Regions from separate parts of the Shewanella glacialimarina genome, predicted to be linked through region 2. Evidence: riboswitches for the same ligand, from Rfam matches in the RefSeq annotation. Region 2 holds a riboswitch; the other holds the start of a gene.
The links. Region 2 has a riboswitch for lysine ahead of FJ709_RS12365 (Na+/H+ antiporter NhaC family protein). Riboswitches for the same ligand answer to the same signal wherever they lie in the genome.
Positions count from the first base shown of each region.

Region 1: linked by a shared signal. The riboswitch ahead of lysC (lysine-sensitive aspartokinase 3) and the one ahead of FJ709_RS12365 (Na+/H+ antiporter NhaC family protein) in region 2 are both predicted to bind lysine.

Region 1 is NZ_CP041216.1:3,810,700-3,826,301, reverse strand. It holds gene FJ709_RS16700 (heme ABC transporter ATP-binding protein) at 1-85, shown strand, start outside; gene FJ709_RS16695 (bacterioferritin-associated ferredoxin) at 222-413, opposite strand; gene FJ709_RS16690 (D-2-hydroxyacid dehydrogenase) at 586-1,512, opposite strand; gene arcA (two-component system response regulator ArcA) at 1,713-2,429, opposite strand; gene FJ709_RS16680 (DUF3293 domain-containing protein) at 3,048-3,479, shown strand; lysine riboswitch at 3,788-3,963, shown strand; gene lysC (lysine-sensitive aspartokinase 3) at 4,043-5,401, shown strand; gene FJ709_RS16670 (succinylglutamate desuccinylase/aspartoacylase family protein) at 5,405-6,529, shown strand; gene FJ709_RS16665 (site-2 protease family protein) at 7,143-8,318, opposite strand; gene FJ709_RS16660 (DUF4144 domain-containing protein) at 8,409-8,711, opposite strand; gene FJ709_RS16655 (DUF342 domain-containing protein) at 8,762-10,426, opposite strand; gene FJ709_RS16650 (methyltransferase) at 10,697-11,734, opposite strand; gene FJ709_RS16645 (alkaline phosphatase) at 11,845-13,089, opposite strand; gene gshB (glutathione synthase) at 13,249-14,199, opposite strand; gene rsmE (16S rRNA (uracil(1498)-N(3))-methyltransferase) at 14,251-14,991, opposite strand; gene FJ709_RS16630 (endonuclease) at 15,015-15,602, opposite strand, start outside.
Region 2 is NZ_CP041216.1:2,841,679-2,857,280, reverse strand. It holds gene FJ709_RS12375 (electron transfer flavoprotein subunit beta/FixA family protein) at 201-950, shown strand; gene FJ709_RS12370 (electron transfer flavoprotein subunit alpha/FixB family protein) at 952-1,875, shown strand; lysine riboswitch at 1,954-2,151, shown strand; gene FJ709_RS12365 (Na+/H+ antiporter NhaC family protein) at 2,228-3,787, shown strand; gene FJ709_RS12360 (thymidine kinase) at 3,904-4,482, shown strand; gene FJ709_RS12355 (methyl-accepting chemotaxis protein) at 4,678-6,711, opposite strand; gene FJ709_RS12350 (fumarylacetoacetate hydrolase family protein) at 6,975-7,634, shown strand; gene FJ709_RS12345 (hypothetical protein) at 7,650-7,916, shown strand; gene FJ709_RS12340 (hypothetical protein) at 8,036-8,434, shown strand; gene FJ709_RS12335 (MmcQ/YjbR family DNA-binding protein) at 8,493-8,864, opposite strand; gene yghU (glutathione-dependent disulfide-bond oxidoreductase) at 9,001-9,858, opposite strand; gene FJ709_RS12325 (type 2 periplasmic-binding domain-containing protein) at 10,440-11,048, opposite strand; gene FJ709_RS12320 (hypothetical protein) at 11,291-11,545, opposite strand; gene pfaD (eicosapentaenoate synthase subunit PfaD) at 11,642-13,282, opposite strand; gene FJ709_RS12310 (hotdog fold thioesterase) at 13,303-15,602, opposite strand, start outside.

The sequences.
Region 1 (15,602 bases), 970 kb from region 2:
AACGGCAGATATAATTAATCAGGTCTGGCAATATGATCCGTTAATGATAAAAGAGTTTGAAGATTCAACACCGCTGTTTTTTTAACAGTATTAAAATATTGCGCTGATAAATTATAAGTAACCTCAGCTCGGGATAATAAATGCATATCAAACCCATAAACAAAAATGCAGCCATCTGGCTGCATTTTTATTGAATTAGGGGCTTTAAATAATCTTGTGGTTTAGGCCACTTCGTAGAAGTTTGGCTCGAACTCTAATTGAGTGCTAATAATCTGGCTCGCCATTCTGGCACATTTACCACATTGATCGGCAACACCTAAACGCTTTCTGACATCAGCTAACGAGCAATCGCCTTGGCGAACTGCTTCTTTAATTTGCTTATCTGTAATTGCATGACAAAGACAAACGTACATATTAGCCTCTAGAACTCAGATGAAAAAGGGATATCAATATAGCCATTCCCTTGGATGAATCTAATTCTAAATGAAAACAGTTATCATTGGCAATAACTTTTTGGATAAAAATACGACATTTATTGTTTTTATACTGTCTGCAATATAAATAGCTAAATTAAGCCACTGATCTTTAATAGCCTTTATCAAAATCGACAATAAAATTTAATGGTTGTTGATTTTGCCATAACTGATAATTGCTGCTAAATAGTGCAACAATTTGCTCGGGAAAACTCGGTGCAGCGATATGAGGAGTAATAATAGCATTAGCACAAGACCAAATTGGGTGCGTTTTAGGTAAGGGTTCTTGACTAAATACGTCCAAAATAGCCTGTTGATTTGGTGTTTGATTCAATTGAACTGTGAGTGCATCTAAATCGAGCACATTGCCACGCCCTAAATTGAAAATGATGGCTTCTGGTTTTAGTAAGCTTAAGGTTTGCTGGTTGAGAATATTATCGGTGTCAGGGGTATTAGGCAAAATACTGGCCACTACATCGGCTTGACTGAGGTGTAGAGCTAAGTTATCAATACTATCGACCCGATCAAATCCATAGGTTGCAGTACCTAATCGATTTATCCCTGTTACTGTCATCCCAAAATGCTCAGCCGTTGCTGCAATATGCTGTGCAATTGAACCTGTGCCAAGCAGCAGTAAATGTTGCCCCTGTAGCGTTCTATAACGCCCAGGAGCCCAAATTTGTTGCTGTTGTTGCTGTTTATATTTTAGGTGCTCACGCTGGTGGGCGAGTAAATAGCCAAATAAATACTCACTCATTAATGGGCCGAAAATACCGCGAATATTAGTCAGTTGATAGTCACGTCGCAGTGTTGGTATGACGAGTTTATCTACACCAGCAAAGGTTGATTGCAGCCAACGTAAATTTTTAGTCTGGCTAATTAATGGTGCAGCAAGGGCGGGTTCTGCAAACCAAATATCGGCTTCAATAATACTGTCTGACTCGTCATTTAAGATGACTAAATCGGGTAAGTTGCACTGGTTTATTAATTCACGGTAAATTTCATTTTCGCGCGTCAGTAATAGTAACTTATTGGCCATGAAGGATTAATCCATTTAATGTTAGTCAGCAGTATATTAGGCATGAGGCATAACGGAATCAAATTATATAAACTTTAAATCATCAGAATAGGAGGATAAATCAACTCGCCTAATTCATATCATAAAAATAACCTCAGACATAAAAAAACCGAGCATAGGCTCGGTTTTATTTTATCGTACCCATATGTGATGGTCGATAATTAATCTTCTAAGTGACCACAAAAACGGTAGCCTTCACCGTGGATGGTAGCGATGATTTCAGGCGTGTCAGCTAAGCTTTCAAAGTGCTTACGAATACGACGAATGGTGACATCAACAGTACGATCATGTGGCTTAAGCTCACGGCCAGTCATTTTCATTAGTAAATCTGCACGGGTTAGTATTTTGCCCGGGTTTTCTACAAAGTGAAGCATGGCACGGAATTCACTGCGTGGTAACTTGTAAGATTCACCCTGTGGATTCACTAATGAGCGGCTATTAATTTCTAAACTCCAGTCATTGAAACGGTAGTATTCAACAGACCCTTTCTCTTCGTTCTCAGTGACGGCACTGTTTACACGAGTTAATAAGTTACGCGCACGAATGGTTAATTCACGTGGGTTAAATGGCTTAGTGATGTAATCATCAGCGCCAATTTCTAGTCCTAAAATTTTATCAACTTCGTTATCACGACCGGTTAGGAAAATTAAGCCAATATTGTTGATTTCACGAAGTTCGCGCGCTAATAACAAACCATTTTTACCTGGCAGGTTGATGTCCATCACCACGAGGTTAATTTTATTTTCAAGCATGGCTTTGTGCATTTCAGCGCCATCATTAGCTTCAGTAACAACATAACCTTCAGCTTCAAATATGCTACGTAAGGTATTACGGGTTACAGCTTCGTCTTCAACAATTAAAATATGTGGATTTTGCATAATAAAATTACCTAAAAATTAATAAAATTTGTTATCTAGCATTGGGCTAGCGTTTACGTACGCTTAATTGCATACGTTAGAAATTCTGGATTATTGGTGTTTAACATTGTCTGCCTTGAATTTAAACACTCTCTCATTCTCTAATGTTTTTAATTGCTATTTTAAGCAATAGCTTAGAGTGAGTTTTACTAAGACTTAAAAACCTTTCATCGTGGCAACAATACGTGCCGCTGTAGACTGTGAACCTAAAGATAGTTAAAAGTTCCTATTTAGACATAACTAAAATGAAATTTTTAGACAGACACTTAACAATATGGCAGTCATTTTACGGCGGTAAAGTCTTAGCTTAATAGTATTAATCGTAAAGAATTAGCCTTAAAAGCTGCTTTTTGTGACGATCAATCAGTAACTGAAGGTTATTGTACCCTTTATTTGTATTTGTTAACAAATGAAATGTTAAAATAAATAATTTATTAAGTATAAAAAATGGGTGATATTGTATTTAGTTAATTGATTTAAAATGGTTAATTATATATTTTTTTATGATGGGATTTACATTTCTTTCGCTATTAAATCCTTTCTGCTACACTCTTTTGGGCTTATTTAGTGGGATTTGTTATGCAAAATGTTATCGATACTGTGTGGCAGGACTATCAACAAACGCACTTTTTGCTGACTCAGTCTTTATCCCATGATTTTTCATTCGCTATTATTACTGCTTATAACCCATTAGGGTGCTTACTTACCCCAAGTCAAAACCGCCTATTAGATCGTGAACTCCAACTAAAAATCCTTCAATATCAAAGCCCTTACCGTTGCTTAATGGGTGTCGCACCTGATTTGTCACATGTTGAAAAAAGTTGGGCTGTTTTTATTGATAAAAATCAAGCTATTGAGTTAGGTCGAGAGTTTAAACAACATGCAATTTACTATGTTAATCAAGGCTTGTTATCGCTTGTAGCCTGCTTTGATCAGCACAAAAGTGAGGTGCAAATGGGAGCCTTTAATCAACGTTTACGTTTAGTCAGTGATTTCCCTGAATTCTGTTAAACCATTTTATTTTCATTTGTTAATTTTTAATTGAGACAATAAATTTAACAAATGAGTGTAATGAGCTAATACCAACGACTGATTTTATATTAAAGCTCTGTTTACCTCACTATTAACATTCTGCATTTACAATGTCATCTTTATCCTGCACATAACTTACCCAAAACCACATCTAATCGCTTTTTTACTGCCAAATCCTAATTGTACGTTACTGCAAATAATGCATTTGTTTATTTTTACTCAACTTGCAATCTTGCGCATTGACTTAACCCTATGTTTATTGTTATTTTGCTGGTCCCTCCTTAGGGAGGCACAGAAGAGGAGCGTTAACTAGGTAGTAAGCTTGAGGAAGACCAATTCCCATGACAGCTTACGAGGGAGATTAACGCCGAGATACAATAAGATTTGGTTAACTTATTTATCGGTCGATTAGGTTGAATCCTAGCGATTGTCACCTGTTATTTGGTGGAGAGCTTCTGGTGGTGATTGCTGTTTCCCTTCTTTAAGGGTGCGTTATCTTTGCACCAGGCTCTTCGAACGAAGTTTAGTTCGGAGTGTATTATATGTCGTTAAATCAATTAGTTGTAGCCAAGTTTGGCGGAACCTCTGTTGCTGATTTCTCAGCGATGAGTCGTTGTGCTGATATCGTTTTATCCAATCCTAATACCCGTTTAGTGGTGGTCAGTGCATCTAGCGGTGTAACCAACTTATTAGTTGAACTTACCAGTGCTAATGTCAACGACGAACGTCGTCTAAGCTTGCTAAAACAAGTTGCCCAAATTCAATATCGTATTATTGATGAATTGAGTCAGCCACAGGACATTGCTGCGCAAATTGATAAGCTTTTAAGCCGGATGTCTGTGTTAAGTGAGTCATTAATTCTTGACCGCAGTAAAGCGGCTATGGATGAGCTGCTGTCTATGGGAGAGCATTGTTCGTCGGTATTATTCTCTGCTGTTATCCGTGAAAAGGGCGCATCTTCCCAGGCTTTTGATGTACGCCAGGTGCTTCGTACCGATAGCCATTTTGGTCGTGCCGAACCTCAAATTGAACAAATTGCTCATTTATCGAGTGATTTTTTACAACCGCTATTAAGCACCAGTATTATTGTTACCCAGGGATTTATTGGGGCAGATGAGCAGGGCCGCACCACAACATTAGGTCGTGGCGGCAGTGATTATTCAGCCGCTTTATTAGCTGAAGCTTTATCTGCCCATGCGGTAGAAATTTGGACCGATGTAGCAGGCATTTACACCACCGACCCACGTTTGGCGCCTAATGCCCGCCCGATTGCTGAAATCAGTTTTAATGAAGCCGCTGAAATGGCTACTTTTGGTGCCAAAGTATTGCATCCAGCAACGATACTTCCAGCTGTTCGCCAGAAAATTCAGGTGTTTGTCGGTTCAAGTAAAGACCCTGAAGCGGGTGGAACCTGGATCCGTCATCAAGTAGAAGATACGCCAGTTTACCGCGCGGTGGCATTACGCCGAGACCAAACATTATTAAATCTGCATAGCTTGCAAATGCTTCACGCCCAGGGTTTTTTAGCTGAAACCTTTGCTACATTAGCACGCCATAAAATATCGGTAGATTTGATCACCACATCAGAGGTGAACGTGGCGCTAACATTAGATAAAACAGGCTCTGACTCAAGCGGCCAGGGCTTATTAAGTGAATCGTTATTGCAAGAGTTATCACAACATTGCCGGGTAAGAGTGGAAGATAACTTAGCCTTGGTGGCGATTATTGGTAACAGAATTGCTTCTACAGCGGGTATTTGTAGCCGAGTATTTCAAGTGTTAGAAAAATACAATGTCCGTATGATATGCCAGGGTGCTAGCCCGCATAACTTATGTGTATTAATTGATGAAACTCAAGCGGCAGACGTTGTTAAAGCATTACATCAAAATCTTTTCGAGTAACCTATGACAAAGCAAATGATGACTAAAGCATTGCGCACATCACTGAATGTAGGTGAACTCGCTGCTGGGCAATCCCTTGATGTGCCTTTATTCACTTTTAAAGGCATCGACAGCAGCGCACCGACCGTATACGTTCAAGCCAACGTGCACGGTGCTGAAGTGCAAGGTAATGCGGTAATTTATCAACTAATGACCTTGTTAGAAGAGCTTGAGGTTTTAGGGGATATTGTGCTTGCTCCTTTAGCCAACCCGCTGGGTATTAATCAAAAAAGTGGTGAGTTTACCCTAGGCCGATTTGACCCAATAACCGGTGTTAATTGGAACCGTGAGTACTTAGAACATAAAATCGACATAGCTGCCTGGTATGAACAGCATCAAGATTTACCTAATGATGAGCTGATTAAATCGTTTAAGGCAACACTAATTGAGGCTTGTCACACCAAGCTACAACAGCCTTGGGGCATCACTACAGGTCATAGATTAGCGGTGAGTTTGCAGTCATTGGCTCATCAAGCCGATATCGTGCTTGATTTACATACAGGGCCTAAATCCTGTAAGCATCTGTATTGTCCTGAGTATGATCTCGACTCAGCTAAGTTTTTCTCTATTCCATACAGTTTGATCATACCTAACAGTTTTGGCGGCGCCATGGATGAGGCTGCGTTTTGTCCCTGGTGGCAACTAACCGATTATGCCGCGAGTAAAGGCCGTCATTTTGATGTGCCAGTGGCAGCGTTTACCCTTGAGCTGGCTAGCCAAGAGCGGATTGATATGGCAGATGCTTTAGTCGATGCCAATGGTATTTTGGCTTATTTAAGCCATCGTGGGGTGATTAAACAAGCTATTGAACCTGCAAAACTGTCGCGTTATGGCTGTTATCTAAAAGATTATAAAAAGTTTCATGCTCCGCAATCTGGCATGGTTGAGTATTGCGCCACAGTCGGTGAGCCATTGGCAGCAGGGCAATCTTTAGTCAATATGCTGAGGTTGGATTTATACGGTTCAGACAAAGCGGTTACACCGCTGAGTTTAGATAAAGACTGCGTGCCGATTTTGCACTTTGCTTCGGCGTCTGTGCATCAAGGGACTGAGTTGTATAAAGTGATGACTAATGTATTCGAGCTTTAAGTTTGGTTTTGTTTTGCGGCCTAAACGGCCGAGGTAAGTCGTGGTATTTGACTTGATTCTATAAAAAGAGAGAAGCAACATCGCAGGATTCCATCCTGCACCGGTCAAGAGGGAATCAACAGTAATTCCCTCTTGGAACACCCAGCGCCCCAAACGAAAAATGCTGAAAAACGCATATTTTCGATGGGGATCGATCCAGCTTTTAGCCGTTTTTGTAGTCTGCTTCGCCATTATCAAAAATCCCTATCGCTTCCGATGGGCCGTTCTTGGCCCAACGAAAGCTAGCGTGACATCCATGCCAAGCTCACGGGTTCTCGGAGTAAAGAGTCTCGATGTCCTCAATTCAAATGAATCATTCAAAGATTCACTAAATTTATCTTCATATTTTGCTTTTGGTAGTCGTTACGAGTGAAGCTAAATCGAAGAGATGAAATTTCAGGTGCAGATGAGCCAGCGAGTATCCAAAACAGAGATGTTTTGGTTAAGCCCACAGGGACGCTGATTTTAAAATCAAGAACTGGCGTCTCGCTGGATTATCTGCACTAAGGCCTGCGGCAGGCAATTAGTAAACATGAGATATTAGTCTGAATTAACCGACTAAGTAATCCTCCAATTAACTCTTAAGTATCTCTAGTGGCATCCGCAACATATCATCACCCGTACCCGCAATAACCCAAATAATGCCAATTAACGCACTAACGGTTAGCAAATACCAAATAGCTGAAAAGATCTGTCCATAACGGTCTAGCGGTAACAAATGGCTTTGGTGACGACCGCGCCATTCAAAAACAATCTCCAAACTACCAATTAATAATAAGAAACCTAACAAGGCTAAGCCTAAGCTGTAACTGATAAATACCCCAATAGCGGCTCCGGCAACACAGGCGATTAACCCTGTGACGCTATTCATCGAAAAGCTGATGCTTTTTAAAATATGGCCACCATCTAATGGCAGAATAGGCAATAGATTAAACAGGTTGAGTAACGCGTTAAAGGCGGCTAAGCCGGCAAAAAAAACATTGCCCGTGACCCAGTAAGCTACCAAGCAAGCGATAGACAAAAACAAGCCAAATGTGGGACCCATGATGGAGATGACCACATCTTGCCAGCGAGTGTTAATGCGCTCATCGCTTAAGGCTAGACCGCCCATAAAGGGGATTAAATAGATGCCCTTGGTTTTCATGCCAAAGTGCTTCATAGCTCTAATGTGGCCATATTCATGGAATACTAGACAGGCAATTAAGGCGAGGGCGAATTCAATAGAGAATAGCCATGAATAAGCGGCAACACTGGCTCCTGCGAACAAGGCTTTGACCACTTTAGCGCTTTTTAAAAGCTTAAACCCTAGTGACGCTAAACCGACCATACTGATTTTATTAGCTTTAGGTACGGCTATTTCGGGGACTTGTTGTTCAATGTCTTTGGTTGTACGTTGGCCTTGGCTGATTTGCTCTTCGTCAACTAACACGCAGTATTCAAGATAAAAAGGCTGCCATTTAACATCGACTTCAAGCCTTACTGGAATCGCATTGGTCTGAATGTTATCAATTATGACATCATCTAGCGCACTATTTTCTAAACCGTCGGTGTTTTGCTTAGCCGATGGCGTTGAGAGTGGACGGGTTGATTGTGAGGTCAATTCAAACTGATGAATGTGAAACGCTTGGTTATTGGGTGAGGCTGATTTTTGTGACACCAACTGGTTGTCCCAATATAGCTGTTGCCAACCGGCCATTGAGCCTTCTAAACGTAGCCGTTTACCAAGACACTCAATATTTAATAACTCCATGCACACTCTCAAACTTACTCAGTAAAATTGTCGCTATTTTGCCAGAGGCCTGACAATAGCTCAATCAATTGCTCAATCAATCTAGCTTAATCAATCTAATTGCTCAATGATTGCAAAGCCCTGTTGAAAGTTTGAGAAGATTAATTTACTGCTGCAACACTGTCCTTGTAATTGTGCGAATCGCTGCACTATGGTAATAAATTGCTCAAGGCTGATTGGCGTGCTAGATATTAATGTGTGCTGCTTAATAGATTCGGTCATTAGCCAGCATTGTCCTGTGCTATCAATGAGTTTATCTTCAGCGACTAGATTAGCTGCTTCATGATCAAGATATTCTAGCCAAGCTGATTGATCGGCAATATAGACGAGGTCATCGTGTTGATGCAGCAACACGATGGCAGGCCAATTTATAATGGATCTGATAGTTTTATCAGCTGGTTGCATTAGCGACTGTAATCAAAGCTGATTTCTGCATTAATATTTTTGACCGAGCTCGGTCCATGTTCACGCTGAGTGCGGTTTTGAGCATTACCAATATGTAATTCAACATTGGCAAATATGTGTTTCTCGGCACGAATAAAATATCGGTCGTAATAACCATTTACTTCATTCTTAACTTGCTCAAATTCAATTTCTTCTTTCAAACGTTCTGCAGCAATAAGATTTTTTTGATCTAGCATCATTTTGACTTGTTCAATCATGCCTGCATCGTTTTGCCAGTCTTTTTTGGGCGGAAGCTTGCGAAGTCTTGCTTCAATATCAAGACCTGCTAGCACAAGCTGCTTGACACTCTCATCCAATGCTTTTAACTCTTGCTTCAACTCTTGTTGCTGCATGGCGCAAAATAGTTCAGTTTTAGTCCCCGCGGTAGCCCCAAAAGCAACTGCACGTATCCCTTTTGCTGCGGTGGCTTTACCACCAACAAGATCTCCTCGTCGACCTTGGGCATCACTTACTGTAATAGTACTACCTGAGTCAGAATGACTATGTAAAAGCTGTTTGGTCACCAGGATTTCGCCTTCGGCGATGAGATTTGAATATTGAACGAATTGGGCGCAAATTTGCCCTTGGGCATGAATTTTAGTACTGAATTCTTGTTCTTTAATTAAGCGACCAATAACCCCTTTACTGACGATAACATCACCCTCTGCCTCAAGACTGGCGGAGTCAACAAAACCCATTACGGTAATATCACCACTAGATTTTACCTGCATACCTTCATGTACATCACCGGTAATTAATATACTGCCTTTAAAGTTTACATGGCCGTAATTTACATCAACATTTTTAATCTGTAATACATCATCAACCTGCATGCCTTTTTTATTTTCGACCGGTTGACCAGATACCGTAGCAATAAGTTTATTGGGGTCATTAGGATGCAGAGCTGTACCGTTACCAGGCATCATTAACTTATCTTTACCAGGTGTTTGGTTTAATGTATCACCATGCACATTATAGCCAGCCGCACCAGAGGTTGCCGGTTGCTTTATCATTAATATGTCATTGGGTTTAACGGTAACCAATGCGCCTAAGTTGCGCATGTCTACGGTACCATCTTCGCGTTCTTGCGGTTGTAATAAGCGTTCTCGAGCAAGCGGTACTTTACGGGTTAAAATTGCATGCTCGCCATTTATTGCAGCTTTACCGATGGCAATTTCGCCTTCGCAAAACTCACCAGGAGGTAAAATATCTAATCTTTGTAATAACGCCATAATTTTAGGCTTACTTAAGCCCATTTTTATTTTGTTGCTTTTAAGATTATTGAGTACATCGGCTAGTAAAATATCTTTACCGCCCCAAGCTGAAGTGATTTTCATTGTTGCTTGCATTTTATCGTCACTAATGCTGATGCTAATACTGCCATCTTTACGCTCAGCAATAGTGAAAAACAGCTCGTGATTTCCCGGTTTTTGGCCACACAGGGCATTCACTTCTTTAACCGCTTTGTCTATCGCAGGCGTGATCGGAAACAGCATAGCAAAATTAGGCTGTTTAAGAAGCTGATTAACATCATCTGTAGAAATTGGCCCGTGGGTATTAGGGATAAGCCGCAATTCCACTTTAGATTTTTCAGCATTAAATGCTGCAACAGAAGGCTCTAACATAATGTCCTTTATTTATTATTTTTATTGGAGAGTTAAAACTAGTTGATATAAAAATCACTATACCTCGAATCTAGCGGAATTTAGCTAAATTATCCAGTATCAAAGTCACAGCTTACTTATGCATTGACCCACTTAATTGATTAAATGATATGTTATTAAACATCTGTTCGGTAAATTATCGTTTACCGAGCAGATGTTTACTTTGTTAACTGGGTTACATTAACGTGCAATAGGCCTGCTATTGATTGAATATATTAATCCGAGTTGAGGCTACTTACTTTTATTACAGTACAGTTTGTACTTATTGTTTTCGGCTGGCACGTTAACTGAGCCAAATGTGTTGGCTATGTTGTCGGCGTAGGGTAAATGTCGATTAGCCACAATTTGCCACACTCCTTTAGCACTTAATCGTGTGGCACTTTGGGTGACAAAAGCATGTGCTATGGCAAATGTTCTATCTAAGCCATCGTGAAACGGGGGGTTAGAAATAATCCCGTCGAACTTGCCTTCAATTTGATTAAATCCATCTGATGGGTAAACCTTAGCTTGCATGTGGTTAGCTGCTAAGGTGAGCTCACATGACGCTAAAGCCATTGCATTGATATCGATACATTCGATATTAAGTTCAGGATATTGTTTGAGTAGCGCGACTGATATTACCCCTGCACCACAACCAAAATCTAATACTCGACCACTCAGTTTAGGTAAGTTAGACAGTAATAATTCAGTACCTAGGTCCAGTTTCTTCTCGCTAAAAACACCGACTAAATTACAAATGGTAATGTTACCCTGGGGTGTGTCGACTGTGTATTGTGTCATCCAGTCAGTTAATTTTAAAGGTGCTACGTCTTGTGTTAGATATGCACGGTATAGCAAGCTGTGACGGGCATTGTCTATTTTAACTGCTGAACTAAAAGCGTCGGGTAATAGTTTATCTACCGATTTTATGCCGCCCTTGTTTTCACCCACAACCAGCAGCAATCCTTCTTCTACAAGATGGCTGGCTGCTAAGGCAAATAAGTATTCCGCTAATGGCTTAGCTTTAGGAAAATATACAATTACACAATCAAACTTTTCCAACATCTGTGCGTCTGGCAACTTAGGGGCAAAGTAACAGCGTAAACGGTCACTTTCATAAGGTGATAGAGTTAAGTGGTGATTATAATCCAACGCCAATGCAGTCACGCTTTTGGCGTTCTCAATACAGTGATGCGCTAAGGTATCTGACTCATAATTGAGGATAAGAATATTAAGGCCTGCAAATTCGTGATGGTTTCTTAATAATAATTGAGATGGATTAGTTAACACATTGACCTACTATCATTTATAGAATGAAAAAATTAAAGCGACTAATGTCGCTTTAATATATTGAGCTAGCCAAGGTTGAAATATCGGCTTAGCTAATCGTTAATAGTGCTTTACTGAGCTGAGCTTGGCAATAAGCTGAATATTTTATTAGCTATTTCAGTATTGTCCTGATGGCCTGAAAATAGCTTAGCACCAGGGCCTGAAGCAAAAACTTGCACGTCATCTCCAGTGTGGCCCAGAGTTGTCCAACCGGTATTTGAATAAACATCAATTAACTTACGCAGTGATATTGCCATGGCTTCATTGCCTTGCATGCGTGCGTTGTTGAGTAATGTAAATTCTTGACTATTGGGCTCAAAACCTAATTGCTTAGTGACAATAGCTTGCCATGCTTCTGCTGCAATAGCCTTTGCAGCAATTACATCAGGGCTGGCTTTTACCTTATGCAGCACCGCCGGTTTCCAAACATATTCATCATTAGCGCCAACTGACAGTCCGCCGGTATTATGATCGGCTGTGATTATCATTAAGGTATCCTTTTGCTGACGAACAAACTGTTCAACAATTTCAATGCTGTGGGCAAAACCATCCATTTCGGCCATCGCGGTAGCTATATCGTTGCTGTGTCCAGCCCAATCAATCAAACTGCCTTCGATTAACAGCACAAAACCATTTGGGTTTTGCGACAGTAACTCGATTGATTTTTGGGTCAACGTGCCTAAATGGTGTGCTTGCTTAGTATCAATAACCCAAGGTAATTGAACATCTGCAAATAAGCCTAATACTTTAGGTGAACTGAGTGTATCTAACTGACTAAACTCAGTAATATACTGATAACCTTTGGCCGTAAACTGGCTAAGTAGCTCGGCTGAAAAGTAGCGTTGTCCGCCACCCAAAATGACATCCGCGTCAGTATCAAGGTAGCTTTGTGCTATTTCAATATAGTTTTTACGGCTTTCATTATGGGTTAAAAACGCAGCGGGAGTCGCGTGGTTAACTTGTGAGCTAACGGCTACACCAGTAGATAAGCCCAGTGTTTTAGCTTTCTCAAGCAAGGTGGTTAAGGGTCTTTTCTCGACATCAACACTAATAGCACCGTTATAGCTTTTTATACCGGTTGATAAAGCTGTTGCTGACGCGGCTGAATCAGTGACATAGCCACTTACGGTAGCGGGGTAAGTACTTGCCATACCCACGAGTAGTCTATCGAATACCGTTTGCTCTACTTCTTCTGTTTCAGGGTTATCTTTATAATAGCGATAGGCTGATGTATAAGCAGGTCCCATACCATCACCAATCATCACAATAATATTTTTAGGGCGTGATTGTGAAATGTTTTGGCTGCTATTTGCCATAGCTATCGCTGCTGGCGTGCTAACTTGTGCTTGGGGTTCGCTGACTATATTGGTTTGATTGGCTAATGCGTTTGTGGCGACAAGGTTAGTCAAAGCAAACAAAAATACGCTAGCAAATCCACGATAAGTGTTTAAAAACAGCATGAAATTTCCTGATTATTAAGCTGGGTTAACACGTGCCTCGATGGCATCCATCAACATCCCTGTAATATCAACGTCAAATGCCGCTTCAATTTCACGGATACACGTTGGGCTAGTGACGTTAATTTCGGTGAGTTTATCACCAATTACATCTAAACCGACAAAAATTAAGCCACGTTTTTTTAACTCAGGACCGATAGCTCGGGCAATTTTCCAATCACTTTCAGATAAAGGTTGGGCCACACCATGACCGCCTGCAGCTAAATTACCGCGGGTTTCGCCTTTCATCGGTATACGGGCCAATGAATAGGGCACTGGCTCGCCATCGACCACTAAAATACGTTTGTCGCCTAGGGTGATCTCTGGAATGAACGCCTGTGCCATAGCATATTGCTGGCCGTAGTTAGTTAAGGTTTCAATAATTACGCCGACGTTAGGATCATCTTTTTTGATCCTAAAAATAGAGCTGCCGCCCATACCGTCTAAGGGTTTAATAATGATATCTGACTTTTGTTGGTGGAACGCGCGAATACGTTGAGCGTCACGGGTAACTACCGTTTCTGGGGTAAATTCAGAGAACCAGGCGGTAAATAGCTTTTCATTAGCATCACGTAAGCTTTGCGGCTTATTGACGATTAATGTGCCTTCTTCTTCAGCACGTTCAAGCATATAAGTGGCGTAAATAAACTCGGTATCAAATGGTGGGTCTTTACGCATTAAAATGACGTCTAAGTCAGCCAGTGGTGTATCGATGGCCTCGCCGAGTTCATACCATTTAGCGGCATCATTGATCACGGTTAGTGATCGCATATTGCCCATTGCTCTGCCATTTACCATGGCTAGGTCTTTCATTTCTAAATAGAACAGCTGATATCCACGAGATTGCGCCGCAAGTAACATGGCAAAGCTTGAGTCTTTTTTAATATTGATGTCGCTAATGGGGTCCATCACGATGCCGAGCTTAATCATGTTGATATCCTTAAAGTGTGAATATGTGATAGCGGTTTGCAGTATATTGTATTAACCGATATCACCAAATTTGAGTTGTAATGCTGTTATCGCCGTCAGTGCCGCAGTTTCAGTTCGCAGCACGCGTGGGCCTAGCAATACGTCGGTAAAAGTAAATTGTTCAGTCATGGTGATTTCTTGATCCGACAAGCCACCTTCAGGGCCAATTAATAGCCGCACTTTATTATGTTGGTCTAATTGAGTTAAGCCATTAATACCGTGAGCCGCCCGCGGATGTAAATTCAGTTTTAATGCCTGGGTTTGCTCCTGGCACCAATCCATTAATTCCATAGCAGGCCTAATTTTAGGCACCACACTGCGGCCAGATTGCTCACAAGCACTAATGACAATTTTTTGCCATTGTTGAATTTTTTTATCTAATCTTTCGCCATTAAGCTTAACACCACAACGTTCAGAAAATAGCGGTGTAATGGTGGTGACACCCAGCTCTACTGATTTCTGAATAGTAAACTCCATGCGATCGCCGCGAGAGATCACTTGGCCTAAATGCAAATCCAAAGGTGATTCAGATTGATTCGCTGTGGCAGATAAGACCTTCACCGAGACGTTTTTCTTACTCGATTGAGTTATTTCGGCTAAATAGTCATTGCCATCACCACAAAAAAGACTGATTTGATCGCCTTCACCCATGCGTAATACCTTGCCAATGTGGGCTGCACCATCTTCATCTAAAGCAACGACTTGATCAATATTGAGTGAATCAATCGCTTGGTAAATCCTTGGGATTCTCATGGGTAGTAATATCCGAGCTTGTATTATTGGCTTAACCCTAGATTCTGACATTGTTTTTGTACAAAATCATTATGATTACCTTGGGAATTAGCAATTAACTTATCACGTTTACATTCTGTTTTATCTACCGGATAACTTTTATCCCATGCTTGAAATAGTTGGCGCTGGCTAGATGATATTTGTAATGCATAGGTTTGCTGCATATAAAAATAGGTTCTGGCTATGGCGCCACGGCTGCGTGCCGGCGGTTGAGCCTTACGGCCTTTAAAATCGACAATCATTTCACATCGACCGTATTGACCCGCTTTGCCATTCCACTGGCTAAAACGAAAATTACTGCGATCGCCATTGACCTCGCCAATTGCTGGGGTGAGGTTATGTAAATCTGACTCCATCTGTTTAAACTGTGGGCTAGTTTTACCGCAGTTTTTACGCCCACCTTGCTGCCAACATTGTAACTGGTGACCAAACTCCCAAGCCGGAATCACATGTTCCCACTCAATTCGGTTGGCGCGAATTTGCTGTTTACGGACTTGATAGCCACAACTTTGATGTTCTGGTTGCCAAACTTTACCAGCAATGGCGATGTCACAACCACAATAAAAGCTTTT
Region 2 (15,602 bases):
TAAAAAGGCTGTTAAAAACGACATTATGGGTGCATATAAGTGAAAAATGTTACTTTAGCTTGCCAATTTGTATGCTATATTTTTTCAAACAAGCGTTTAACTTAGGTTGACGTTAACGTTAACAGGTCGTAAAGTTGAGCTATCTTGCATTGGCATTGGCCAATGTGTTGTCTATAGACAAGGTGTAGGAAGGAAACCCTATGAAAATATTGGTGCCTGTAAAGCGCGTCGTTGATGCCAATGTAAAGGTCAGAGTAAAAGCTGATAATTCAAATGTTGATACAGCCAATCTAAAAATGGCATTAAACCCATTTTGTGAAATTGCAGTTGAAGAAGCGGTTCGCCTCAAAGAAGCTGGAATTGCGACTGAAGTTGTTGTTGTTAGCGTTGGTCCGAAAACGGTGCAAGAACAATTAAGAACGGCAATGGCTTTAGGTGCAGATCGTGCCGTCCATGTTGAAACCGAAGAAGAGTTAGTATCACTCTCAATTGCTAAGTTACTGCATGCCGTTCAGCTAAAAGAACAGGCTCAACTGGTGATATTTGGTAAGCAATCTATTGATGGTGACAACAATCAAACAGGCCAAATGTTGGCAGCACTTGCTGACATGCCACAAGCCACTTTTGCTTCTGAAGTTAAAATTGATGGCGAGACTATTGTGGTAACCCGTGAAGTTGATGGCGGTTTACAAACCTTGAAAATGCCATTACCAGCGGTTGTGACAGTTGATTTGCGTTTAAATGAACCTCGTTATGCTTCATTACCAAATATTATGAAAGCTAAGCGTAAGCCTTTAGAAGTATTATCTATTTCTGACTTAGGTGTAACGTTGAAAGCACATCAAACCGTATTGAAAGTCACGCCTCCAGCAGAACGTAAAGCTGGCATCATGGTATCTTCTGTTGAAGAACTTGTCGAAAAATTAAAAAACGAAGCGAAGGTGATCTAATATGACCATTTTAGTTTTAGCTGAACACGATAATGTGCATTTAAAAGCCGACACAGCCAAAGTGGTTGCAGCGGCTACTGCAATTGGTGGTGATATTCACATTTTAGTGGCGGGAGCTCAATGTAGTGAAGCGGCCAAAATGGCGCAAACATTAGCTGGCGTTAACAAAGTCATTGTGGCTGACTCAGCTGTATATGCTAACCAATTAGCCGAAAACTTAGCTAAGTTAATTTTGAGTTTGTCTGCAGACTATTCACATATTTTATCCGCAGCCTCAAGCGTAGGTAAAGACACGTTACCGCGTGTTGCTGCCTTATTAGATGTGGCGCAAATATCTGAAGTGATTAACGTAGAAAGCGCAGATACATTTATACGTCCAATATATGCAGGTAATGCATTAGCGACAGTGAAAAGCTTAGATGATAAAAAAGTCATGACAGTACGTTCAAGTGCATTTGATGCGGTTGCTTCAACTGGCAGTGCTGAATTAGCCAATATTGACGAAGTGATTAATGCGCGTACTGAGTTTGTATCACAAAGCTTAACTGAGTCAGTTCGTCCTGAATTAGGCAATGCTGGTATTATTGTCTCTGGTGGTCGTGGAATGGGTAGCGGTGAAAACTTCGCTATTCTAGAGCAACTTGCAGATAAGTTAGGTGCCGCTGTTGGGGCTTCGCGCGCCGCAGTTGATGCGGGTTTTGTCCCTAACGATTTACAGGTCGGTCAAACAGGTAAAATTGTTGCTCCTGATTTGTATATTGCAGTCGGTATTTCTGGCGCAATTCAGCACCTTGCGGGTATGAAAGATTCTAAAGTAATTGTCGCTATTAACAAAGATCCTGAAGCACCAATTTTTCAAGTAGCTGATTATGGACTAGAAGCTGATTTATTTGTGGCTATTCCGGCACTGAATAATTTGTTGTAAATGTGATGTGTGTCACAATATTCGGCCGTAGGGTGGTAACCTTACGGCCGCTATGTTTTTATGTGCTCGCATTTTTACCCTTTAAGTAGAGGTGCATTAAATAATAGTAAAGGTGAGTAGGGTGATGCCTGTGATCTACCTTGAAAGGATTTAATGCCGAAGTTGCTATTGATATCGGTCAATACAGCTGGTGTTGTCGCCAAATAGGTGCAGCACTGCCATAGTATTTTTTGTCGGGATGACAAAGATAAATTACTATGGAGCGCTACTGATAGGACAGGTGTCTCTAAGGTATAACATTACCTTACACCGGTTCAGTCGCCTCCATTCATACATACTCGATGAATAAATAATGAACGTACTTAGTCATGCCGATTCGGCACTATCTTTACTTCCACCTCTTGTTGCCATTGTTTTGGCTATTATCACCCGTAAAGTTTTACTGTCCCTTGGCGTGGGGATTGTGGTCGGCGCATTATTACTTACACAGTTCTCTTTAGGGGATAGTAGTCTATTTTTGCTCAACACAGTTCAAGGGTTGGTTTGGAGTGATGGCGCGCTAAATAGCTGGAATTTACAAATCTTAGGTTTCTTAGTCATGCTTGGCATGATAACCGCTTTAATAACCGTTAGTGGTGCAGCAAGGGCGTTTGCTGATTGGGCTAAAGGGCATATTCGCAGTAAACGTGATGCCAAGTTAATGACCATATTTTTAGGCTGTGTGGTGTTTATTGATGATTATTTTAACAGTTTAGTGGTAGGCTCAATTTCAAAACCTATTACCGATAGATACCATGTATCGCGGGCTAAATTGGCATATTTATTAGATTCTACAGCCGCACCTATTTGTGTTATTTCACCTATTTCAAGTTGGGGAGCCTATATTATCGCCTTGATAGGGGGCATCTTAACCGCGCATGGTTTTGCTGAGTCAGGTCATTTGAGTGTGTTTGTCCAAATGATCCCGATGAATTTTTATGCCATATTCGCGTTACTATTATTATTATGTGTTGCCTTGTTCGGTCTTGATGTCGGCCCTATGCGCCAACATGAATTAAATGCCAAAAAAGGTGAGCTTTATGATGAATCTAAAGGCCTTCCCCCTGGTGCAAACGCTGACCTGCCTGAAGCTGATACGGGGAAAGTAATAGGTTTATTTTTACCCATTTTGACATTAATCGTTGCCACAGTTTACTTTATGATAACTAGCGGTGCAGATGTACTTGCAGCCGATGGTAAAGCCTTTACTATTTTAGGCGCTTTTGAAAATACTCAAGTGAGCCAATCATTATTTTATGGCTCAGTCATTGGTTTTAGTATTACGTTAATTTTAGCTTTTATTCAAAAGTTAGAGATGGGGTTGATTTTTAAAGGTGTGGTTACTGGTGCGCGTTCAATGTTACCCGCTATCTATATATTACTGTTTGCCTGGTCTATTGCTGGAGTTATTGGTCAGCTAGAAACCGGTAAATATATGGCAAGCTTAGTCACGGGTTCAATTCCTTTTGAGCTATTGCCTGTGGTGTTATTTATTCTTGCAGGCATTACCGCTTTTTCAACCGGCACAAGTTGGGGCACTTTCGGCATTATGTTGCCAATTGCTGCCGATATGGCAATGGGAAGCGACTCAAATATGATGTTACCTATGCTGTCGGCTGTGCTTGCAGGTGCTGTTTTTGGTGATCATTGTTCACCTATATCCGACACCACTATTTTGTCATCGACAGGGGCCAGTTGTCATCATATAGACCATGTGATTACTCAGTTACCTTATGCCTTAATTGTGGCGTTTATCAGTATTATTGGCTATACAGTGCTTGGCTTTACTGACTCATTAATCAGTGGATTATTAGCTTGTAGTCTTGTGTTTGTGATCAGCGTGTTCGCTTTGGCTTTTTTTGCACGTCGCTAGCCGTTACTCATAAATGAATAATAATGCCGCTCAATCTTCATTGAGCGGCATTATTATTTGTGGTTAATGGTCATATCAAAGTAGAATTTAGTAAAGCAACAATATTGGACATTATTTTGGCGCAACTGTATTTTTATTATTCGTCGATGAACGCGGGTAAATCGACCTCATTATTACAATCTTCTTATAATTATCGCGAGCGCGGCATGCACACGTTAGTTATGACAGCATCAATTGACGATCGCTATGGCGTTGGCATTGTTGCATCACGAATTGGTATACAAACTGATGCGCAAGTGTTTGCCAGTGGCGATGATTTGAGTGATATTATTGGTCAATCACATCAACAGAAACATATCCATTGTGTACTTGTCGATGAGAGCCAATTTTTGTCAAAAGCACAGGTTAAGCAGCTGACTCATGTGGTAGATAATTTAAATATCCCTGTATTGTGTTATGGGCTGCGAAGTGACTTCCAAGGAGAGCTATTTACTGGTAGCCAATATTTGTTAGCTTGGGCTGACAAATTAGTTGAGCTAAAGACGATTTGCCATTGTGGTCGCAAAGCCAATATGGTGGTACGTTTAGACGGTGATGGCAAACCAATGAAAGAAGGTGAGCAAGTGGCGATAGGTGGCAATGAAACCTATGAGTCGGTTTGCCGCAAGCACTTTAGAGAGTTTTTATGGGATTAGCCCAGGTATGCTAGCATGATAAAAATGTCACTTTAAAAATCTAATATTAAAGTGACATTTTGATTAGCAGTTACACAAAATTAGTTACAGTCTCTACTAATTACCACAATATCATTTCACTTCTATCTCTAAGCATTAAATACCTAGCGCACTTAATGTCGTCTTTAACACTCAAATGCTTTAGCTCTCAAAAAACTATAACTTAAACCGTTCAACAGATGTGGTTAATGAATGGGCTAATTGATTTAATTCCTTGCTTCGCTTCGCCATTGCTGAGGACTCTTCTGCATTATGTTCCGCAGACTCTGCAGTTTCAGCCATAGTATGCTCAATTTGCTCACTAAAACTGACCTGTTCATGTGCCGCTTGATTAATACTTTGACTCATTTTATCTATGGTTAACAGCGCCGACTCAATATGCTCGATTGCATCATGTAGTGCCTGGCTTTGTTCAACACATTGGTTAGCTTGGGTTTGTCCTTGGGTAATCGCTTTCACCGCATTTGTCGTTTCTTGCTGCAGGGCATCTATCATGGTTTGAATTTCAGCGGTAGATGATTGAGTTCTTGAGGCAAGGGATCTTACTTCATCGGCGACTACGGCAAAGCCTCTTCCGTGTTCACCCGCTCGTGCCGCTTCAATTGCCGCATTTAAGGCCAACAAATTAGTTTGGTCTGCAATAGCGCTGATAGTAACTAATATTCCACCAATGTTATCGCTGTTTTTACTTAGGCTATTCATGATGTTAACCGAGTCGATTAACCCAGTTGATAACCGTTCAATTCGACCACGGTTATCATCAGCAATACCTTTTACATGCTTGCCTTGTTCCGACGCTAGGCTTATCTGGCTAGCCGACTCATTAGTCTGTTTATTCACTAAATTCGAACTGTGATGAATGTGTTCTGCGAGTTGTTTCGCTTGATTGATTTGATGAATTTGACTATTTGCGGCATCAGCAATTTTCTGCCCCTGATTTTGTGAGTTAATTGCGGATTCATCTAATAGATGTGCATCGCGGCTAATATCTTGTAATAGTGAAGTTAAATCATCGGAGAGCTTGTTGATATTGTCCATCAACTCGCCAAACTCATCATCGTTGCGCTTTGTGAGCCGTTTAGATAAATCTCCACTAGCAATACGAGACAAAGCATGATTGACCGCTCTAAGTGGCTCTAGCATGGCTTTAGAGGTAAAATAGTAAATGATAATAGCAAGTACGATGAATATTAATGCTAACGCAATCGCTAAGGTTTGCGCCGTGCTTATTTCATCGGATGCGACGTTTTTAAAGTCGTTAAAACGCTGATCTGCTAAAATCATTAACTTGCTTAGCTCGGCAAAGCTTGAGTCGAAATATTGATTTGATTGACTATATGCCATATCAGCCTGTTTGATTACCTCAACCACTTTACGCTGACTTTCATATAGCGTGCCCGGTGTATCGAGTAAGGCTTTCATTTGCTCGAATTGTTCAGCAAAAATAGCCAACAAATCATCTGCAGGCAGGGTTGCTGTTTGCTGTTTTAAAAATTGAAAATTAGTCTCAATACTATTAACCATCATCAAGATATCTTGCTGGTGATTGTTTACATTCTGTAAATCTGTAAATCGAGCAACTTCACCTATGATATTGCCCATATTATAGATGGTATCGTCTAATCTAGTACCTGTTCCTATGACCTCTGCCAATAAATTGTCTTGCTCGCCTGCATCTATTATCTCTAAATCGATCATACTATTACTGGCGGTATCTTTTATTTGCAGGAACTGTTGAAACTGCTTTTGATAATCTGCACGCGCTTGTTCAATGGTTAATTTTGCATTGAACATAATTTCACTTTGCTTGATGTATTGTGAGTATTGTTGCGTCACATTATCTAGAGCCTGTTTCATTTTGGGTTGATCAGCGACCTTATTTGATAAGTCCTTAAAGGTTGTTGAGTATTCATTTTGTAACAGCTTAAATTGAGCAAAGCTGCTACTAATATTGTCATTTCCCGTCTGTGAAAAGGCTAAACTACCTGTTTTGGCCATTTTGAGTAAACTTAATTGAAGTGCATTACTTTGGGTTTGAACAGGAACCGCTAAGATTTCGATGTTAGTGTTAGCTGTTTGGATTTGTGTTAGCGAACGATAAAAGAAGCTACTTCCTGCAAGAAGCAACACACCAATCGTGGCAAAGCCCAAGGCAATTTTTTGTTTGATTGTTAGCTCAAGCAAGTTCATTTGAGGTCCCTTTCTGAATAATGGCAATAGCAATTTTTCATTATAATTATATGCTTTTAAATAAGATTAAGCCGTTTCAGTGTAGTCAATATAATCAATGGTTAATACATTTTATGGCAAATAAATGAGTGATTTCATAGCAGCCTTTTAGGTAATGTTGAATAGTGGCGATAACTTATATCGGCAAAGGTTAAATTAAGTGTAGTGCTTTTATTTTGTATACGGGATAATTGTTCATGTTTTCCACTATTTAGCAAATTAATATGCAGCAAATACTGATTAGGCAGCAAGGCGCTGTCACTCCATCAAAAATCGTCTGCATTGGGCGTAATTATGTCGAACATATTCATGAGTTAGGCAATGATATTCCCGACGATATGGTGGTGTTTTTAAAACCCAACAGCGCAATAAGTACTGAGTTAATTAGCTTTCATCAAGAATCTATTCACTATGAAGCTGAGTTATGCTTTTTAGTCGAAAATGGACGTTTTAGCGCGGTAGGCATTGGGCTAGATTTAACCAAACGTCAATTACAGAGCCAGTTAAAGTCCAAAGGGTTGCCATGGGAACGGGCTAAAGCATTTAATGGTTCGGCTATATTGAGTGACTTTATTCCGATAAGTACGGATAACCAAGAGTGGTGTTTTAGTTTGACGGTAAATGATCAACTTGCCCAGTTGGGGCATAGTCAGTTAATGATCTATTCACCCGCACAAATCTTTAATGAGCTGGCTTCATTTATTACCTTAGAAGATGGGGATGTCGTCATGACAGGTACTCCCAAAGGCGTGGGAAAGGTTATTGCTGGAAGTATGTTTAAGTTAACACTGTGGCAGGGGATAGAGTACTACTCAGATCAGCAATTATTAGATGATACAACAAATTCCACCCCACTAATAACCCAGCAGTGGCTGGCTATTTAGTGATTAAGGACAAATATGTCGAAGCTTGAGCAAATCGATCAATTAACACAGCACCTTTTTGCGCAACGTAAGGTAAGGGATCCCGCTTCTGATTTTGAGCTTTTTAAACCAAAAAATATCGATGACGCTTTTGCTGTCCAGCAGCAGATGATTGAATTGTCCGGTAATGCTGTAACTGGGTGGAAGTGTTTAGTGCCGTTAGATAACGGACAGCTTATTTTTGCCCCATTATTGCAACAGCAGTTAATCAACAAACTTGTTGTCCAATCATTGCTAACCTAAAAGGTGTTGAAGCCGTTGGGTTAATTGAACCGGAAATCGCATTTGTTTTAGGTCAAGACTTCGATGCTAATCAAGAATACAGCATTGAAAAAATTGATAGTGGCATAAGCGCAACACATATGGCGTTGGAATTAATTCAAGGCCGGTTTAGTGCAGATTACTCTGCCAGTTACTTCGAAAACCTGGCTGATGGCTTAAGTAATCAAGGGCTGTATATCGGGCCTGAAATTGATAAAGCATTAGCCTATCAGGCGAGTAAGGTTAACATCACCGTTAGCCATCAAGATGAAGTACGGTCATTTACCGGTATTCATCCGTGTAACCTGCCGCAAAATCCAGTCTATTGGTTAGTTAATTATTTAACATCAAAGGGCGTTAGCCTTAAAAAAGGCCAAGCCATTATTACAGGGTCGTACTGTGGCGTGATCAAAGTCCCTATGGACACCTTGGTTAAATTTCAATATCAAGGATTAGGTGAGATGCAACTGAAATTCATAATGCAGCATGAGCTAGCATGAAGTTTGAATCAAAAATAAGTATCAGTAAATGCTTATAATTTCAAAATGTATCGAATATTTACATGTGCAATAAAATGGATGTTTGGTCGTGTTTGAGTAGCTTGCTAACAACAAGCATGAACGAGTTATCCATCAGTCGTTTTATTTCATCATCTGGGATATGTTGTTTAGCTGATTGGTTAAAATAAACCGATATCCAATGTTTCTTATCCATATGATAACCGGGGGTGATAGACGAGGAAATATCACATAATGCAATGGCTTCATCAGGATCACACTTGAGGTTTATCATTAAAGCATCGTTGTGCCAGCCAATTAAGGCAAACATTTTATTTTTGACTTTAAACACATGTGTGCCTGGCCCAAATGGAAATTTTTCAACCGCTTCGGTTTTGGCAAGCAAGTATGCTCTTAACGTGTCAAAATCCATTGTGGCTCCCATGTTATAGACTAATAAGTCAGTTAAACCACAATATCATTTATTATTGATTAACTGACCTATTATTGGATAATTACTGATGTACAAGGCTAATATTATAAGCTTTTAGCCTCTAAAGGTTAATCCTTTAAGGTTTTAGGGCTAAAACCTTATCAATATCAGCGGCACTGTGGCGATTAGAAAGTTGTTCCCACGCTTCTCCCCAACTGCGGTTAACTATTATTCCACGTTGAACGGCCGGACGTTGTTCAACAGCTTTTGCCCAGCGCATCACATTTTTATAGCTGGTTACGTCTAAAAACTCTGCTGCGCTATAAATATTCCCTAGTACTAAATTACCGTACCATGGCCAAATCGCTATGTCAGCAATAGAGTATTCCTCGCCAGCAATAAATGAACCCTTGGCAAGTTGTTTATCTAATACGTCTAATTGGCGTTTTACTTCCATTGAAAAACGATTAATAGGATACTCAAACTTTTCAGGGGCGTAAGCATAAAAATGTCCAAAACCACCACCAAGATAAGGGGCAGCTCCTTGTAACCAGAATAACCAATTCATGACTTTAGTGCGCAGTGCTATGTCGGTCGGAATAAGATGACCAAATTTTTCGGCTAAATATAATAAAATGCCACCTGATTCAAATACGTTAATAGGTTCTGCGCCCGAGTTATCAACTAACGCTGGAATTTTTGAGTTGGGGTTAACATCTACAAATCCAGAAGAAAACTGATTACCTTCACCAATATTAATTAAGTGAGCATCATACTCAGCCGCACCAACCCCCGCAGCTAGCAACTCTTCAAGCATAATAGTAACTTTTTGACCGTTAGGCGTTGCTAATGAGTAAAGTTGTAACGCATGTTCACCAACCGGTAAGCTTTGCTCATGACGGGCACCGGAATCAGGGCGATTAATACTAGCCCATTGGCCGCCATTCTCACTGTCCATTGTCCATACTGCTGGAGGGGTATATTCATTTGTCATGATAAATCCTTAATATTTAAATTCGCTATATGAAATCGCTTATCCGTTATAAATTAGCCTTTATTAATATGATATTGGGCGCTTGTGATGAAATTAAACCCTAAGAGTAAATCTTAAATAGCACCGTAAGTTATGAGTTACGGTAAAACACTCTAAGTTAAGGCAATAACTAATCACCATTCGAATTAGGGTTTATTTTTAGCCTATTGCTTAGCAACATCCATTTTTAATACATAAATGATAGTGTCACCATTTTCTGTGTGTGGCGGGAATGGAGCTATGTTAGTTTTTATAAGGCCTCATTACGTTTAGCACTATTGCGAATAATACTATTGCGTATAGTTATCTATGATCTCCGGTAAGACTTTTAAACAAGGGTTTCTATTTGTTGAGAACTTACTATTTATCGATTCAATCTAGGTATGTAGAAATACCTCAAGGTTATGATTTTATGAAATATTTATTAAAATCTATAAACTTGCTAACACCTCGGCTTCTGCATTACGAAGTAACTTATCAAGTTCACCACTTTGTTTCATGGTTTTGATTACGGCATCTAGCCTAGGGACTAATGCTGCATGCTATTGATTAACGTAATGATATAAGTCCAATGTTGCTAAGGCTGGCGGTAAGGCTTTGACATAATCGATATTTAATTTTTTTATCGCGTATAAGCCATCAGCTGTATTAGTAAGTGCAACACTAGAGGGGTTATAATACAGAGCCTGCATCATAGTTTGAGTATTATTGTAATCAAATACGTTTCTTAAATCAGCTGTAATGATATTAGTGTGCTTAACGCCCCTTACTCTTAGCAAGCTATACTTAGATAAGTCAGCCTGAGACGTTAATACAATGTGATTATCTTTATGTACAAACGCCATAGTCTCTAATTGATAGTAAGGAGTAGGTACACGGATCAAGGTGGGGTTTTCTTCGCCATAATTCCATATTCGCATTATTTCGCCATCTTTATGACCTGATACAGCCTCACGTTGGGCGCGCTTGCCTGGCATCGGAGCGATGCTAATGGTTAATCCCAGTTTTGAATAAATGACCGGCAATACTTTTGCTCCGACCTGTTGTTCAAATAAGGATTCTATCGAGGCAAACTGATAATCTTCAGTTTGAGCAAAGCTTTCGCCGCAAAAAACTATCGCGGCAAGGGCTAACATAAAACGATACTTCATTGATAACCTTGAATCTCTGTTTTTATTATGTCCTGCATACAAATATGTAGAACGTTTATGCTCTTTTGACATTATAGTGTTTGTTATTAAAAAAGTAGACCGAGGTTAGATATATTTCATTTCAACCTTTCTTTATTAATGGCATTTTTTAAAACTCGGTAATTCAAGTTTTTGCTAATTCAGGCAATAAAAAAGGCGCTAAAGGCGCCTTTAATGATTAAATTAAATGCACTTTACTCATATTACATCAAGGATACAGCTTCCATATCAAGCTCGATATCAGTACAGCCTTTCGCGCAATAAATACCAGGTGCTTTTTCGCTGGGTTTGGCTTTGTGAGTATTTGGCGGCAGCTGTAATATCAATGGTTTATTACACTCACTGCAAGTTGCACTGTTGCCCTTTAACATCCGCTTAATCAGATTCTTATGCTGATTAAAAGACGCTAATGTGGTGCCATTAACCGCTGAGAAATCCAGTTTTTGCGTTTCACTCATAGCCATTACCTAATTTAATTGTCAGTCGCTTCCTTTTAAAAGAGACTGACATTACTGATACTTTTATTGATACCAGCTTGCTATCCAAGTGGTAAACTATTTCACCTGATCCTGTGGGCGCCAGCGTTGTAATTCAACTGGAACAGCCACACCTTGGGCGGTAAGTAAGTTAACTCGGGCTTGGTATGCGGCGCCGTGCATCATGTGTTTGGCTAAGTCTACCGCATTTCGCTTGGTATAATCATCTAAATAACTGCCTTTCGCCCATTCATTGAACGCACCTAATGAAGGACCTGCCCAAATTTGGTAGTCCATTTCACGGCCCACTTCTCCGGTATTTGACCAGCGGCTAGATAGCCCTAAATACCAACGGAAAATCAATGCCATTTTTCGTTTTGGATTATCTTTAGCACGCTCTATTTGCTTAGGGTCACGTTCATTAAAGTGCGCCACAGTCCCAGCCCAAATGTCCTCTAGGCTTGAGCGGAACACTTGTTTTTCAAGCTTTTCACGCTCATCAATAGGGATCGCTTCGATAGAGTCATAACGCGTATAAAGTTCATACAATTTGTTGGCTCGCATCGGAAACAAGGTGCCGCGTTTTACCACTTGCAGCTTAACGCCCATTTCGAACATATCTGCCGCTGGTGCCATAGTCACATCGGCCATTTCGGTGGTAGCCAAAAGTTTACGGGTATATTCACTCGCGCCAGCTTCAACACAAGCCTGGTTGATTGAACCGGTCACAATAAAAGCTGCGCCCATGTTAAATGTAGCAAGCGCAGCATCGGGTGTACCCACACCGCCACCACAACCGACACGAATTGGTGTTTTATATTGATATTGCGCTTGGACCTTGTCTTTAAGTGCCAAAATAGTCGGCAATAACGTCACCAAAGGACGATTGTCGGTATGGCCGCCAGAATCGGCTTCTGCAGTAATATCATCAGCCATCGGCACAAGTAGCGCGAGTGCCATTTGTTCAGTGGTAATTAAGCCTTCATCAACCAGTTTTTGGAGCATTTTTTCAGGAGCCGGCTCCATAAATTTAATCGCCACTTCGGTGCGGCTAATTTTAGCTATCACTTTATTGGCGATATTAATCTCGCCATTTGCATCACGGCTTAATCCGGCGGCGCGGTAGTACACAATTTGTGGGGTTAAGCCTAAAAAGGCTGATGCCTCAACGGTACGCACTTTGTGCTTTAAAAATAATTCCACACTGCCGCGCTCTAATGCGGGCTCGCTTGGGCTGTGGATTAAGTTAAACATGTATGGCCCATTTGGCAGCGCTGCTTGAATGCGCTTAATGGCTTGTTCAACCCGTGATGGAATAAGACCCGCTGCACCAAATGAGCATAAAATACCTGCCTGGCCTAAGGCTATCACTAACTCTTCAGAGGCAATGCCATTGGCCATAGCACCTGCATAATAGGCGTATTTAACCCCGTGAACCCGGCGGAAGTTACTGTCACCTAAGCTTTGGGTGCCAAGGGCTGGGGCAAACGCACTCACCGGTAAGTTTTGGTTATTTGCCGTTAACGCATCATTTTGCTCAGTAATCACCTGAGCATGTTGAGCCACGCCCAACCCTTTCTCAGGGTGATTAATTAAATAGCATGCCTGTGACAAATCTTTTAGTTTTTTGCCAATAGTAGCAAGGTCAAAATTGGCATCGTTTGAATCTACTATCCAAGGCCATGGTGAAAGCTTTTCGTTATGCACTTGTGTTGTCATTATTATTATTCCTTTTGGGCCTAAGCTTCTTCAATACAGATTGCGATGTCTTTGACTTCATAAATACGCAGACCATCTTTGCTAAGATTTGCATCGCCTATGATGATGCGTTTGCCGTCTTCATCTTTTACTGCGCTGATATGCACATCGAGTGACATTTGTTTGTTTAATGGGTTAATTTGACCACGATATTTCCATTTAATGTCCGACAGAATTTGGCCAAATTTCGGGTTAGTGAAACCTTTACCTAAGTCTGTGCTGATGGCGTAAGTTTGCATTAACTCAATCACGGCTTCAACACCTAATGAACCCGGCATTACCGGATCTTGATGGAAGTGGAATTGGAAGAACCAATCACTTGGGTCAATAGTGCGTGACGCTGCAAGATAACCTTTACCATACTTGCCGCCCGTCTCGACGATTTCGGCCTTGTCGATAAAGTTAAGTTGGCCGCCCGCTAGTCGATAATGGGGTTGACGGGTTGGCGCATTAAATACCCGTGAAGTTTTATCGAGTAAATTGACGCTAATGTCAGCGGCAACATTATTGTCGATATGCCAAGGCTGAGTAATTCTACCGTTATCGATACCAAGCTGGTTTTTAAGCGCGTCACCTTTGAAGTAACCAAAAACCGCGCTACCAGTATAAAACGGCTCGTTATCAACGCTGAGCTCAAATGTGAAGCTTTGAATAATGTTACTGCCAGCAATAACCGTTGATAACAACTTTGAATCGTTGACGATAGTTTTACCACGTAAATCCACATGGCGTAGCAATTTACCGCCACCATCTAAGTTACGGAAAAACAGCTCTTGCCCTGGGAAGCCTAGGGTGGTGCCCATGTAACCAGAAATAAAGCCATTGGGTTGTAATGAAATTTCCATTAACACCGAATACGGCATAACTGCTTGATGACTGTTTTTAGCAAAATACCAAGCATCTGCAGGTACTTCATATTCAGCAATACAAGAAGAAGGTTTTTTCAGCTCACCGCGTTTACAGTTAATTTCAACGACGCGAGTGGTTAGCTGTAAATCACCACAGGGAGTACGTGGTGGAATTAAGCCGCGGTAAATGCTGAAATCTGGGCCGAAACATTTTTCAATGTTACCGGTGGCAAATTCAAACATATGATAAGGCGTAAATGGCACTGTATCAGGTACGCGGTTGGCATATTTAGAATCAGCTGCCACTCTAGGTGCTTCAACGTGCTTAAGCGGAATAACCCCTTTATTGGTTGGCGCACTTAAATCCGGCTCTTGTGCCATCAATGGCGCTTTATTTACGGGGATATTCGCACTCGTGGCCGCTGAAGATAAAAGCGGGTAAAGAGTACATTCGCTTTCTTCTTTAATCATTACGCCTAAGTTTTGGAAATCGACAACCACTCTGCCATTAAGCAAAATATCAATGTTGGCTTTTGCGTATGGGCGAGGGCTAGTGCCAATTTCAGTGACTTCCATGCGATAAGTTAATTCGCCATGTTGCGGTAATACTTGTCCGCGACAACGTACTTTTTGCGAAGCATTTTCAAGTGGTTGGAAACGACCATTACTCACTTGTGTGTGCATGCCGATATGCAACATAAAGAACTGTAATAACTGACCACAGCCTTCGGCCATTAATGATCCAGCCATGACCTGATCGCCTTGGAAGTGGCATGGAAAATACCAGTGATCCGGTGCCAATTGTTTATGGCCTTCAATTAAGCCTAAGCCCCAAGCACCGCCACGGACATCTAACTTGCTCACTTGCTCAATCATTAAGAATTTTTCAGAGGCGAAACATAACGATGGCTGTAATCCATTTTCTAGCTGGTGGCTAACATGGGCGCCGCCAAAACAACTACCGATATCGCCATTGAGTAAATGATGAATTTGACCATAGTTAAACGCTGTTTGAGCACAATGTAGCAGTGGTTCAAAACGCGGTTTGTTAGGATTGTTCATCACGCTAAGACGGTTTTTGATTTCATCTTCAGTGTGAATTACGCCTTTTCCGTCTGCGAGTTCTTTGTCAGTAAAGAAGCCTGCACAGCCGCCATCCATTTTCAAAATCATCTTATCGCCAACGAAACATTCGTAAGAGAAGAAGAACAGTAGGGTGTCGCCATTGCTAGCAAAGTTATTGATTTTAATGTCGTAACGCAGAGTGTCGCCGCCGCGAGGTAAATCAGCCAAGAAGGTCAGGGTGCAATCTAATAAGCGATAAACACGCTCGCCTTTATTTTCAAAGTCGATGCCTAAATAGCTAATCAACATCAGGTCACATTGACCAGATTCAACCGCGACCGCCCAAGGGATTTGACCATCGACTAAAT